Regions from separate parts of the Streptomyces sp. NPDC051569 genome, predicted to be linked through region 1. Evidence: riboswitches for the same ligand, from Rfam matches in the RefSeq annotation. Region 1 holds a riboswitch; each other region holds the start of a gene.
What was found. Region 1 has a riboswitch for thiamine pyrophosphate ahead of thiO (glycine oxidase ThiO). Riboswitches for the same ligand answer to the same signal wherever they lie in the genome.
Positions count from the first base shown of each region.

Region 1 (4,589 bases):
GAGAGCACGGCGTCGAGGAACTCGGCGAGGTCCCCCTGCCGCGCGCGGGCGTCCGTGCAGAGATAGAGCCGGGCGTCGGACAGCCGGGTTCGAGGCGTGGGCATGGGACGGTCCCCCCGTCGGTTCGGCGGCGTGCGGCGACGGCGGTGACCGTGCTCCGGTCGCCGCCGCGCCACCGCACACCGTGCGTGGTGATGTCGTCAGACGGCGAGCGCCTGGGCCCGGCGCTTCACCTCCGTGCCGCGATTCTCACTGAGCGCCTGCGCGGGCGTACCCGGCAGGCTCGGGTCGGGGGTGAAGAGCCACTCAAGCATCTCTTCGTCGGAGTAGCCGTCGTCCCTCAGAAGCGTCAGGGTCCCGGCGAGGCCCTTGACGACCTTGCTGCCGTCAATGAAGGCGGCGGGCACCTGAAGCGTCCTGTTCTCACCGCGGCGCACGGCGATCAGCTGGCCGTCCTTCACCAGCTGCCGCACGCGCGTCACCTCGATATCGAACATTTCGGCGATATCGGGCAGGTGGAGCCATGCGGGGACGAGAGCATCGATCTTTGCGTCAATCTCGGTCACAGGACAAGCGTGCCATCCCGGACCGACAGACGGTACCCAGGTCCCCCCGGAAGTGCTGACCCTTAGCCAGGGGGCGTGATGGGGCACCCAGAGTGCGTGGCTTCCAGGGCACCCGGGGTCCCCCCGGAAGTGCTCACCGTGAGCCAGGGGGCGTGATGGGGCACCCAGAGTGCGTGGCTTCCAGGGCACCCGGGGTCCCCCCGGAAGTGCTCACCGTGAGCCAGGGGGCGCGATGGGGCACCCAGAGTGCGTGGCTTCCAGCGCACCCGGGGTCCCCCCGGAAGTGCTCACCGTGAGCCAGGGGGCGCGATGTCCGTCGTGGGCCGGGCCGGGCCGGGGCGTGGAGCCGTGGCCTGGTCCCGTCAGAGCACCGCCTTCCGCAGCGCCACCGACGCGTCCGCCGCGCGCTCCGGATCCAGGCGGGCCTTCGCCTCGATCAGTTTGCGGCCCTGCGCCAGGTCACGGGGTCTTCCCACGGCGAGCAGGGCGACCAGGATCCCGTCCCGGAGCCACACCACCGACCAGGCCGCCTCCGCCGGGTCGCCGCGTCGCACCAGGGTGTCGGCGGCGGCGTGGTGGCCCGCGTACTGCACGAAGCGGCCGAACTGCTCGGACCAGAAGTACGGCACCGGGTCGTAGACCTGGTCGCTCTCGCCGACGATCTGGGCGGCGACCGTGCGCGGCCCCTGGAGAGCGTTGTCCCAGTGGTGGACGAGCAGTCGCTCACCGTAGCGGGCGGAGGGGAAGGAGGCGACGTCGCCGACCGCGTACACCTCGGGCAGTGAGGTCCGCAGCCGGTCGTCCGCCGTGACCGAACCGTCCGGGCCGAGGGCGATGCCCGAGCCGGTGAGCCAGCCCGTCGCGGGCCGCGCTCCGATGCCGACGACCACCGCGTCCGCCGGCAGCCGCCGTCCGTCCGCGAGGACCACCTCGCCGGGTCCGACCCCGGCCACCCGCGCCCGCGTGAGCAGTGCGGCGCCGCTCTCCGCGTACCAGTCGGCCATGGGGGCGGCCGCCTCGGGCGGCAGGACCCCCGCGAACGGCAGGTCCGCCGCCTCGACGACCGTCACGGCGCATCCGGCCGCGCGGGCGGCCGTCGCGAACTCCGCGCCGATCCATCCCGCGCCGACGACCACGATCTCGCTCCGCCGTTCCAGGACGGGCCGCAGCCGTTCGGCGTCGTCCAGCGTCCGCAGCAGATGGACGCCGGGCGCCCCCTCGGCGCCGGGCAGCGCGATCGGCTCCGCGCCGGTGGCGAGGACCAGCACGTCGTACGGGACGGGCCCGGCCGGGGTGTCGAGTTCCCGTGCGCCGGGGCGCAGCCCGGTCACCTCCAGGCCGAGCCGCAGCTCGACGGAGAGGCCCGCGAAGTCGATGTCGAAGGCCGGGCTGTCCCCCGTGCCCAGCAGGACCGCTTTGGAGAGCGGTGGCCGGTCGTACGGCTGATGCGGTTCGGCGCCGATGAGGGTGACGGGGCCGCCGTAGCCGTTCTCCCGGAGCGCCACGGCGGTCTGCACGCCCGCCATGCCCGCACCGACGATGACGACACGCGGCTGCTGTTCCGCCCGCGCCGGCCGCTCCGCCTGCCCCTGCTCTTCCGTTTGTCTCCGCTGCTCGCTCACCCGATCACCTTAAACAGCTGACATGCCGTCAGGAGAGTGGGTGCTGGTGCCGCGCCCGGCGATGGCCGCGACGGGGGCGAAGCTCGCCGGGAACGGCACTACGCTGGCCGGTGACACTACCTCGCGGGAGCCCGCACGCAGCGGGCTGAGAGGGAGGCTGGGACGGCCTCCGACCGTACGAACCTGATCCGGGTCATGCCGGCGAAGGGAGGGGCTGGACGCCCATGCAGGCATTCACGCGTCATCAAGGACCCGGTACGAGCGGCACGGGCTCCGACGTCCTTGTCGTCGGGGGCGGGATCATCGGTCTGGTCACCGCCTGGCGGGCGGCGCGGCGCGGGCTGCGGACCGCCGTCGCCGACCCCGATCCCGGCGGCGGGGCCGCCCGGGTCGCGGCGGGCATGCTCGCCGCCGTCACCGAACTCCACTACGGCGAGGAGACGTTGCTCGGCCTCAATCTGGCCTCCGCCGAGCGCTACCCCGCCTTCGTCGCCGAGCTGGAGGCCGCGAGCGGTCAGGACACCGGCTACCGCGCCTGCGGCACCCTCGCCGTCGCCCTCGACGCGGACGACCGCGCCCTCCTGCGCGAGCTGCACGCCCTCCAGCAGCGCTCCGGCCTCACGTCCGAGTGGCTCACCGGGCGCGAATGCCGGCGCCTGGAGCCGATGCTCGCGCCGGGTGTGCGCGGCGGGCTGCGCGTGGACGGGGACCACCAGATCGATCCGCGCAGGCTGGCGGCGGCCCTGGTGACGGCGTGCGAGCGGGCCGGCGTCGTCTTCCACCGTGCCTGGGCCGAGCGGCTCACCGTCGTACGGGACCGGGCCGTGGGCGCCGTCCTGGCCGGCGGCCTCGCGCTCACCGCCGACCAGGTGGTGCTGGCGGGCGGAAGCCTCAGCGGCCGGCTCGGAGGCGTACCGGACGAGGTGCGTCCGCCGGTACGGCCCGTCAAGGGCCAGGTGCTGCGGCTGAGCGTGCCCCGCCCGTACGCGCCGTTCCTGTCCCGGACGGTACGGGCGGTGGTGCGCGGCAGCCAGGTCTACCTGGTGCCGCGCGCGAACGGTGAGCTGGTGGTCGGCGCCACCAGCGAAGAGCTCGGCTGGGACACCTCGGTCACGGCGGGCGGGGTGTACGGGCTGCTGCGGGACGCCCATGACCTGGTGCCCGGCATCACCGAACTGCCCCTCGTCGAGACCCGTGCGGGGCTGCGCCCCGGATCGCCGGACAACGCCCCGCTGCTCGGTCCGACCGCGCTGCCCGGCCTGCATCTGGCCACCGGCCACTTCCGCAACGGGGTGCTGCTCACGCCCATCACCGGCGAGGTGATGGCCACCGTGCTGGCCACCGGCGAACTCCCCGAAGAGGCCCGGCCGTTCACCCCCCGGCGCTTCCCGCCCGGCGTCCGCACCGCCCCCGCCGTCCCCGCCGGCACATCAGCCGCCACGCCGGCCGCAACGTCAGCCGCGACGTCAGCCGCCTCCGAATGTCAGGAGCAGCCCGCATGAGCCGTACCCGTACGCACTCCGGTGCCGAGAACGTGACCGTGACCGTCTCCGTGAACGGCGAGCCGCGCGAGCTGGCCGCCGGCACCACGCTCGGCGCGCTGGTCGCGGCTCTCACCCCCGCGCCCTCGGGTGTCGCCGCCGCTGTCAACGAAACGGTCGTCCCGCGCGGGCACTGGTCCGCCACCCCGCTCGGGGACGGCGACCGTGTCGAAGTCCTCACCGCCGTCCAGGGAGGCTGACCATGGCCGACGACCCGCTCACCATCGGTTCCACCACCTTCGGCTCGCGGCTGATCATGGGCACGGGCGGGGCACCCAGCCTCGACGTACTGGAACGCTCGCTGGCCGCCTCGGGCACCGAACTCACCACGGTCGCGATGCGCCGCCTGGACCCCACGGTCCAGGGCTCCGTCCTCTCCGTGCTCGGCTCCCTGGGCATCCGCGCCCTGCCCAACACGGCCGGCTGCTTCACCGCCGGGGAAGCCGTCCTCACCGCCCGGCTGGCCCGCGAGGCGCTCTCCACCGACTGGATCAAGCTGGAGGTGGTCGCGGACGAGCGCACCCTGCTCCCCGACCCGATCGAGCTGCTGGAGGCGGCGGAGACACTGGTCGACGACGGCTTCACGGTCCTCCCGTACACCAATGACGATCCGGTGCTCGCCCGGAGACTGGAGGACGTGGGGTGCGCCGCGATCATGCCGCTCGGCTCGCCGATCGGCTCCGGACTCGGCATCCGCAATCCGCACAACTTCCAGCTGATCGTGGAGCAGGCGGGCGTGCCGGTGATCCTGGACGCGGGCGCCGGTACCGCCTCGGACGCGGCGCTCGCCATGGAGCTGGGCTGCGCCGCCGTGATGCTGGCCTCGGCGGTCACCCGCGCCCAGGAGCCGGTGCTGATGG
Region 1 covers NZ_JBITDJ010000004.1:152,676-157,264, forward strand. Annotated here, with positions in the region: gene thiE (thiamine phosphate synthase) at 1-104, opposite strand, end outside; gene ACIBAE_RS08890 (Rv2175c family DNA-binding protein) at 201-566, opposite strand; gene ACIBAE_RS08895 (NAD(P)/FAD-dependent oxidoreductase) at 929-2,092, opposite strand; TPP riboswitch at 2,302-2,415, shown strand; gene thiO (glycine oxidase ThiO) at 2,413-3,690, shown strand; gene thiS (sulfur carrier protein ThiS) at 3,687-3,929, shown strand; gene ACIBAE_RS08910 (thiazole synthase) at 3,932-4,589, shown strand, end outside.

Region 2 (4,589 bases), on a different contig from region 1:
GCGGCTACTGCAAGGCCCTGATGGGGAACCACGAGCTGCTGCTCGTCGGCGCCAAACGGTTCGCCGACACCCCCGTCAACTCCGGGGCGGGCACCGCCACCTTCCAGGCCGCCTGGCTGCTCAACGGCGGCCAGCGGAGCGATATGGAGCGCCTCCAGGACGTCCATCTGCAGTGGATGTCACGCCTCGACGCGGTCGTCGAGGAGGACGGGCATCTGCTGATGCACTCCGACACGACCGCCTACCTGGATTACGGATCCAGCATCGAGGACGTCAACGACACCGTCCACCAGATCCTCACGCGCAACGACGCGGACGAATGCTGGGAGCTGTTCCGCAAGCTCACCAAACGCTTCGCATTCCGTGATGACGGCCCGGAGGCCGTTCAGGAACTGCTCTCCCGATACGGCGGTCAGCGCATCGTCCACGGCCACAGTCCGATTCCCTATCTACTCGGCGAAGTCGGTACCGAAGACGCCTCGGACGACGAGGGCGGTACGGGACCGTTGGTCCAAGGGCCGCACGTATATGCCGACGGACTTGCCATCGCCATGGACGGAGGCGTGACCATGGCGGGAAAACTGCTGGTCGTCCGGCTTCCCCTGGGCAACTGATCGGCGGCCCGGACCACCGGCCGGAGTAACCCCCGGCCGGGTCCGGACAGCGACGGCCGCCCCCGGCCCGCCCAGTTGCCTACTCGGCGAGCGGCAGATACACGCGATTGCCGGCTGCGGCGAACTCCTTGGACTTCTGGGCCATAGCGGCCTCGATACCCGCTTCGGTCCGAACGTCCGCTTCGCTCTCGACTCGCCTCTCCGCCGTCTCCGGATCGCCGCCGTGGCGACGCCTGATGTCCTGCGAGATCTTCATCGAGCAGAACTTGGGGCCACACATCGAACAGAAATGCGCAGTCTTGGCCGGCTCGGCCGGGAGCGTCTCGTCGTGGAACTCCCTGGCCGTGTCCGGGTCAAGGGCCAGGTTGAACTGGTCCTCCCAGCGGAACTCGAAACGGGCGTCGGACAGCGCGTCGTCCCAGTCCTGCGCTCCCGGGTGGCCCTTGGCGAGATCCGCCGCATGGGCCGCGATCTTGTAGGTGATGACACCGGTCTTGACGTCGTCGCGGTCCGGAAGGCCGAGGTGTTCCTTGGGGGTGACGTAGCAGAGCATCGCCGTGCCCCACCACGCGATCATCGCGGCGCCGATGCCGGAGGTGATGTGGTCGTAGGCCGGGGCCACATCGGTCGTCAGCGGGCCGAGTGTGTAGAACGGCGCTTCCTCGCAGATCTCCTGCTGCAGGTCGATATTTTCCTTGATCTTGTGCATCGGCACATGGCCCGGCCCCTCGATCATCGTCTGTACGCCGAAGCGCTTGGCGGTCGCGTTCAGCTCACCCAGGGTGCACAGCTCAGCGAACTGCGCCTCGTCGTTGGCGTCCGCGATGGAGCCTGGCCGCAGGCCGTCGCCGAGGGAGTACGTCACGTCGTAGGTCGCGAGAATCTCGCAGAGTTCCTCGAAGTTCTCGTACAGGAACGACTCCCTGTGGTGCGCGAGACACCAGGCGGCCATGATCGAGCCGCCGCGCGAGACGATGCCCGTCTTGCGGCGGGCGGTGAGCGGCACGTACCGCAGCAGGACACCGGCGTGGACCGTCATGTAGTCGACGCCCTGCTCGGCCTGCTCGATGACCGTGTCCTTGTAGATGTCCCAGGTCAGCTCCTCGGCCTTGCCGTCGACCTTTTCCAGTGCCTGATAGAGCGGTACCGTCCCGATGGGGACCGGGGAGTTGCGCAGCACCCACTCGCGCGTGGTGTGGATGTTGCGGCCCGTGGAGAGGTCCATGACCGTGTCCGCGCCCCAGCGGGTCGCCCAGGTCGTCTTCTCCACCTCCTCCTCGATGGAGGAGGTGACGGCGGAGTTCCCGATGTTCGCGTTGACCTTCACCAGAAATCGCTTCCCGATGATCATCGGCTCGATTTCCGGGTGATTGACATTGGCCGGCAGAACGGCGCGGCCTGCGGCGATCTCTTCCCGGACCAGCTCCGGGAGGACGTTCTCGCGGATCGCGACGTACTCCATCTCCGGGGTGATGACACCACGGCGGGCGTACGCGAGCTGCGTCACGGCCTGTCCGTCCCGGCTCCGGCGCGGCCGGCGCGGTCGGCCCGGGAAGACGGCGTCGAGGTTGCGCAGTCCCCCGCCCGGAGAGGTGTGCTTGAGTCCGTCGTCCTCAGGGCGGACCCGGCGGCCCGCGTAGGCCTCGGTGTCACCACGGCCAACGATCCAGTCCTCCCGCAGTGGCGCGAGGCCAAGGCGTACATCGGTCTCGACGGTCGGGTCGGTGTAAGGGCCCGACGTGTCGTACAGCGTCACGTCCGTGCCGTTGGTGAGGTGCACTTGACGGACGGGCACCTGGAGATCCGGGCGTGAACCCGCGACATATCCCTTGTGCCAGCCGATGGATCGACGGGCCTCGCCCGGATGCTCCGAGCCGGAGGCAGGCGTGTGTGCGTCCTGAACGGTCATGAGACCTACTCCCTACGCCGGCATTACCCGGTAACAGGTTCAGCGGTCGGCGCAGCGCAGGCGTCCAGGGGATGTCCCTGGGACCGCACAGTCAGCGCCCTCTCAGCCCGGTGCTCCGAGCTCCCGCGTGTGCAAAGGTGACTCCACGCTAATGCCATATCGGGCGCGCTGACCAGGGGGCCTCTCTCTTCTTGCGATGATCGGTCGGTGACCTCACCTCAGCAGACCCACGAAGCGCATGGCCACTCGCACAGTCATGGGCCCGCCGAACCGGTTTCCCGGCACCTCCGCAAGGTCATCGCGGCGGTCCTGATCCCGTTCGCGACCGCCGTGGTCGTCGGGCTCGCCATGCTCTGGCCGGGCGGCACACCGGCGCACGAGCGCACCGGTGTCGGTTTCGACCGGCAGACCCAGCAGGGCCACGTGGTGAGGATCGAGCAGCTCGACTGTCAGGACGCCAACGGGTCGCAGCTGCCGTCGACCGGCGGCCCCTCGACATCCGGGGGCAGTGCGACGCAGCGGTCCGGGAGCGGGGAATGCAAGAAGGCGACGATCGAGGTCACGACCGGCAAGGAGAAGGGACGGACCTTCATCGAGGTCGTCCAGCCGGACGCCCCGCGGCAGTTTCACGTGAAACAGGGGGTGGTGGTCGCTTACGCCCCCGATGCGCCCCACGATCTCCAGTACTCGGTGACCGATGTGAACCGTGAGTTCCCGATGGCTCTGCTGGCCGGGATCTTCGCGCTCGCGGTGGTCCTGGTGGGGCGGATGCGCGGTGTGATGGCGCTGATCGCGCTCGCCGTCTCCTTCGCCGTGCTGACGCTGTTCATCCTGCCCGCGATTCTGCAGGGCTCGAATCCACTGATCGTCGCGGTGGTCGGCGCGAGCGCCATCATGCTGACCGCCCTCTATATGTGCCACGGTCTGACGGCCCGTACGTCGGTCGCCGTCCTCGGCACCCTGGTCTCTCTCCTGCTGATCGGGCTGCTGGGGTCGCTCTTCATCGGCTGGGCGAGCCTGAGCGGGAACACCGACGACAACACCGGCCTCATCCACGGCCTCTATCCCGAGATCGACATGAGCGGTCTTCTCCTGGCGGGCGTCATCATCGGCTCGCTCGGTGTTCTCGACGATGTGACGGTGACGCAGACCTCGGCAGTCTGGGAGCTGCACCGGGCCGATCCGTCGATGGGCCCCCGCGCCCTCTACCGGGCGGCCATCCGGATCGGCCGGGATCACATCGCGTCGGTGGTCAATACGCTCGTGCTCGCCTACGCGGGCGCCGCACTCCCTCTTCTGCTGCTCTTCTCCATCGCGCAGTCGAGTGTGGGAGCAGTCGCCAACAGCGAGCTGGTGGCAGAGGAAATCGTACGAACCCTGGTGGGCTCGATCGGCCTGGTCGCGTCAGTTCCGGTGACTACGGCGCTGGCCGCACTGGTGGTTTCCGCCGACCGGCCCGCGTCCTCCGGAACACAGTCCGCAGGGCAGGGGTCGGCGGCACCAGGGCCGGCAGCACCGGGTCCGACATCGCGGGGGCCGGTGCCCGCCGTGCCTGAGCAGGGCGCGGCGGTACGCGGACCCGGTGGCCGGGGACGGCGCCGTAAGAAGTAGGCCGCACCGGCCGAAGCACCCCTGCGCCCCCTCGACCGGATCCGCTCGACCGGATCCGCTCAGCCGGATCCGCTCAGCCGGATCCGCTCAGCCGGCGTTCTCCTCGGCGAGGATGCGGCCGAGCGCCTCCTCCAGATTGCCCTCGAAGTCACCCAGCGTGCGCTCCTGCCCGAGCGGAACCAATCGGTCCGTCCGGTCGAGGAAGGCCACGAGCGGTGCGGCACTCACCCGGAACAGCGCGTGGTCATCACCGACCTGGAGCCGGATATGGACATCGGAGAGATCTTCGGGCGCGGTCGGGGCGATGTGCACATCGCCGTCACCACTGGGCGTGTTGATGCCGTCGAGCAGCAGTTCGCGTCCGAATGTCCAGGTGACAGGGGCATCGCCGGGCAGATGGAAGGTCATTCGCACCGCGTAGGGATCCCCCATCTCATAGTGCAGTTCCACCGGGA
Region 2 covers NZ_JBITDJ010000006.1:165,856-170,444, reverse strand. Annotated here, with positions in the region: gene ACIBAE_RS12915 (metallophosphoesterase) at 1-614, shown strand, start outside; gene thiC (phosphomethylpyrimidine synthase ThiC) at 694-2,523, opposite strand; TPP riboswitch at 2,516-2,660, opposite strand; gene ACIBAE_RS12905 (YibE/F family protein) at 2,731-4,134, shown strand; gene ACIBAE_RS12900 (SsgA family sporulation/cell division regulator) at 4,222-4,589, opposite strand, start outside.
Region 2: linked by a shared signal. The riboswitch ahead of thiC (phosphomethylpyrimidine synthase ThiC) and the one ahead of thiO (glycine oxidase ThiO) in region 1 are both predicted to bind thiamine pyrophosphate.

Region 3 (4,589 bases), on a different contig from region 1:
CGGCGAAGGCGAAGCCCGCCGCGACCAGCAGCGCCCGCCGCACCAGGGGCAGGTCGACCTCCCGCCAGGCGCGGAGCGGCGACGCCCCGAGGACGGCGGCGGCCTCGCGCAGCCGTCCGTCCACCGCCCGGAGCACCGGCAGCATGGTCCGTACGACGAAAGGCACACCGACCAGCGCCTGGGCGAGCGGCACCAGGATCCAGGAGGCCCGAAGATCCAGCGGCGGCTTGTCGAGAGTGATCAGGAAACCGAAGCCGACGGTCACGGCGGAGACGCCGAGCGGCAGCATCAGCAGCGCGTCGAAGCCGCGCACGAGGCGGCCGGCGCGCCGGGTGAGCGCGGCGGCGGCCAGACCGCCCACGACCAGGGCGATGGCCGTGGCGACGAGGGCGTACCGCAGGGAGTTCCCGACCGCCGCCAGCGGGGGTACGAGGAACGTGCCGCCGCTCGCCCCGGCGGAGCCGAGCGCCCGGTAGAAGGCGAAGCCGTATCCTCCCGGACCGTCGAAGGAGCGCTCGATCAGCACCGCGAGCGGCAGCACGATCAGCACGGCCACGGTGGCGAGCACCCCGCCGAGCAGCGCCCACTGCCCGGCGCCCCGGGGCCGGCTCGCGGTCCCGGCCGGGTCGACCAGCTTCAGTGCGGTCTCCCGCCGCCGTACGGTCCAGGCGTGCACCGCCAGGATCGCGCCGACCGCCGCGAACTGCGTCAGCGTCAGGACGGCGGCGGTGGGCAGGGCGAGCAGCTGCGCGGTCTGCCGGTAGATCTCCACCTCCAGGGTGGAGTAGGCGGGTCCGCCGAGGATCTGGACGACTCCGAAGGAGGTGAAGGTGAAGAGGAAGACCATCAGGGCGGCCGCCGCGACGGCGGGGGCGAGCGCGGGCAGCGTCACCCGCCACCAGGCCGTGAGCCGGCCGGCGCCGAGTACCCGCGCGGCTTCCTCCTGGCGCGGGTCGAGCTGCGACCAGAGGCCGCCGACGGTCCGGACGACCACCGCGTAGTTGAAGAAGACGTGCGCGAGGAGGATCGCCCAGACGGTGGTGTCGAGGCGTACGCCCCACAGTTCGTCGAGCAGCCCGCCACGGCCGAGCAGCGCCAGGAAGGCGGTGCCGACGACGACGGTCGGCAGCACGAACGGCACGGTGACGACCGCGCGCAGCAGCTGCTTGCCGGGGAAGTCGAAGCGGGCGAAGACGTACGCGCCGGGGAGCGCGATCAGGAGGGTGAGGACCGTGGAGACGAGCGCCTGCCAGGTGGTGAACCACAGGACACCGAGGATGTCGGGCCGGCTCAGCACCTCGCCGATCCGGTCGAACTGCCAGACGCCGTCGCTCCTCAGCCCGCGGCCGAGGATCGCCGCCACGGGGTAGGCGAAGAAGACCGCGAAGAACGCGGCGGGCACGGCCATCAGGCCGAGCCGCACCGCGTTCCCCTTCCCGCGCCGGGCCGGCGCTCCGGCGGTGGCTCCGGCGGCGGCTCCGGCGGTGGCTTCCGTGGCTACTTCACGACGAGTGAGGACCACGTCTCGATCCACTGCTCACGGTTGGCGGCGATCTTGTCGGGGGCCACGGTCTCGGGCCGCTCGACGGTCGCGCCGAACTTGGTGAAGAGCTCCGGCAGCTGGACGTCCTCGACCACCGGGTTCACGAACATGTTCAGCGGCATGTCCGCCTGGAACTTCTTGCTGATCAGGAAGTCCAGCAGGGCCTTGCCACCGGTCTCGTTCTTCGCGCCGGTGAGCAGGCCCGCGAACTCGATCTGCCGGAAGCAGGTGCCGGTGGCGACCCCGGTCGGGGCCGTCGTCGGCCGCGGGTCCCCGTACAGCACCTCGACCGGGGGGCTGGAGGCGTACGAGACGACCAGCGGCCGGTCCGCCTTGGCCTTCCTGCCGCCCGCCGAGCCGGAGAAGTTCTCGTTGTAGGCCTGCTCCCAGCTGTCGACGACCTGGACGCCGTTGGCCTTCAGCTTCGACCAGTACGTCTTCCAGCCGGCGTCGCCCTGTGCGGCGACCGTGCCGAGGAGGAAGCCGAGGCCGGGCGAGGACGTCGCCGGGTTCTCGGTGACGAGCAGGTTCTTGTACCGGGGCTTGATCAGGTCGTCGAAGGACGCCGGCGGCGCGAGCTTCTTGTCCGCGAAGTACTTCTTGTCGTAATTGACGCAGATGTCGCCGGTGTCGATCGGGGTGACCCGGTGCTCGGCCCGGTCGAGCTGGGTGCCGGCGGCGACCTGGTCGAGGCCCTTCGCCTGGTACGGCGTGAACAGACCGTTGTCGAGGGCCCGGGAGAGCAGGGTGTTGTCGACGCCGAAGAAGACATCGCCCTGCGGCGAGCCCTTGGTGAGGATCTCCTTGTTGAGCGCCTCGCCGGCGTCACCGCTCTTGAGCACCTTGACCGTGTAACCGGTCTCCTGGGTGAACTCCTTCAGCACGGAAGGAGAGGCGTTGAACGAGTCGTGGCTGACGAGCGTGACGGTCCTGGACCGCTTCCCGCCGCCCTCGCCGGACGAGCCGGAGTCGCCGGAAGTGCCGCACGCGGCCAAGGTCGAGACGCCGAGCGCGGCGGCGATCGCGGCGACCGCCATCTTTCTGGTGGTGCTCACGGAAATTTCCTCCTGGGATGTCCAGGAGAAGACGCGGCCCTGCCCGGCCGCCCGGAAGGACCGGAAGGCGGGCAGGGCGCAACAGCTTGAGTGGTGTCCGAACTTCCTACCCAGAATGACCTGGGCGAGGTTCAGAGGGTCTGCGGCCGCTGCCCGTTCTCACGGACATATGCCGCACTCTCAGCGCTGTGGCGCTCCCCTGTCGGAATATCTGATGTGTGCGGGCTCAGAGTACCCCGGCGTCAGCGCTCCGTCGCGGCCAGCTGACCACACGCTCCGTCGATCTCCTGGCCTCGGGTGTCCCGCACGGTCACCGGCACACCATGGGCCGCGATCGCCTCGACGAACGCCTTCTCGTCCTCGGGGCGGGACGCCGTCCACTTCGACCCGGGGGTCGGGTTGAGCGGGATCAGGTTGACGTGCACGCGCTTGCCCTTGAGCAGCCGGCCCAGCCGGTCACCGCGCCACGCCTGGTCGTTGATGTCGCGGATCAGCGCGTACTCGATCGAGATACGGCGACCGGACTTCTCCGCGTACTCCCACGCGGCGTCCAGCACCTCCCGGACCTTCCAGCGGGTGTTGACGGGGACGAGCGTGTCGCGCAGCTCGTCGTCCGGGGCGTGCAGGGAAACCGCGAGGCGGCACTTGAAGCCCTCGTCGGCGAAGCGCAGCATCGCCGGCACCAGGCCCACGGTCGACACGGTGATCCCGCGCTGCGACAGGCCCAGGCCGTCGGGCTCCGGGTCGGTCAGCCGGCGGATCGCGCCGACCACCCGCTTGTAGTTGGCGAGCGGCTCGCCCATGCCCATGAAGACGATGTTGGACAGCCGGGCGGGGCCGCCGGGGACCTCACCGTCGCGCAGGGCGCGCATGCCGTCCACGATCTGGTGCACGATCTCGGCGGTGGACAGGTTGCGGTCCAGGCCCGCCTGTCCGGTCGCGCAGAACGGGCAGTTCATCCCGCAGCCCGCCTGCGAGGAGATGCACATGGTGACCCGGTCCGGGTAGCGCATCAGCACGGACTCGACGAGCGTGCCGTCGTGCATCCGCCAGAGCGTCTTGCGGGTGGTGTCGTCGTCGGTGGAGATGTGCCGTACCACCGACATCAGGTCGGGCAGCAGTTCCGTCGCGAGCTTCTGGCGGGAGCCCGCCGGGATGTCGGTCCACTGCTCGGGGTCGTGCGCGTAGCGCGCGAAGTAATGCTGCGACAGCTGCTTGGCGCGGAACGCCTTCTCACCGATCGCGGCGACGGCCTCGCGGCGTTCCTCGGGGGTGAGGTCGGCGAGGTGCCGCGGCGGCTTCTTGACTCCGCGGGGCGCGACGAAAGTGAGTTCTCCGGGGGTCGGCGGGGCCATGAAAAGCAATCTCCTCGGTGCGGCGAGGCCGGGCGGATCCCCCCGCTGACACGGGGAGGACGGCAGGACGCTGCCGGCGCCGGGAGACCTCACGGGGGCGTCCCCGCAGCCGCGGGGACGAAAAAGGCCCGCCGCCCTGGAGCGGCGAGCCCTTTCAGGGTAACCGGTGTCGCTCAGCCCGAGCCGACGAAGAGCACCAGCAGCAGCCAGACGACCGGCGCCGTGGGCAGCAGGGAGTCGAGCCGGTCCATGATGCCGCCGTGACCCGGCAGCAGCGTGCCCATGTCCTTGATGCCGAGATCCCGCTTGATCATGGACTCGCCGAGATCGCCGAGCGTGGCACTGGCCGCGACGGCCAGGCCGATCAGCAGCCCCTGCCACCAGACCCCGTCGTCGATCAGGAACTGCATGCAGAGCGCACCGGCCGCCATCGCGAAGGCGACGGCTCCGATCAGCCCTTCCCTGGTCTTGCCCGGGCTGATGCGCGGCGCGAGCTTGTGCTTGCCGAAACGCCAGCCGACCGCGTACGCGCCGGTGTCGCTGACGACCGTGAGCACCAGGAACATCAGCACCCGGCGCGCACCGTCGTCCGCCGTCAGCATCAGTGCGACGAACGTGGCCAGGAAGGGTACGTAG
Region 3 covers NZ_JBITDJ010000001.1:640,477-645,065, reverse strand. Annotated here, with positions in the region: gene ACIBAE_RS02775 (ABC transporter permease) at 1-1,408, opposite strand, end outside; gene ACIBAE_RS02770 (thiamine ABC transporter substrate binding subunit) at 1,498-2,598, opposite strand; TPP riboswitch at 2,684-2,809, opposite strand; gene rlmN (23S rRNA (adenine(2503)-C(2))-methyltransferase RlmN) at 2,841-3,953, opposite strand; gene ACIBAE_RS02760 (phosphatidate cytidylyltransferase) at 4,127-4,589, opposite strand, start outside.
Region 3: linked by a shared signal. The riboswitch ahead of ACIBAE_RS02770 (thiamine ABC transporter substrate binding subunit) and the one ahead of thiO (glycine oxidase ThiO) in region 1 are both predicted to bind thiamine pyrophosphate.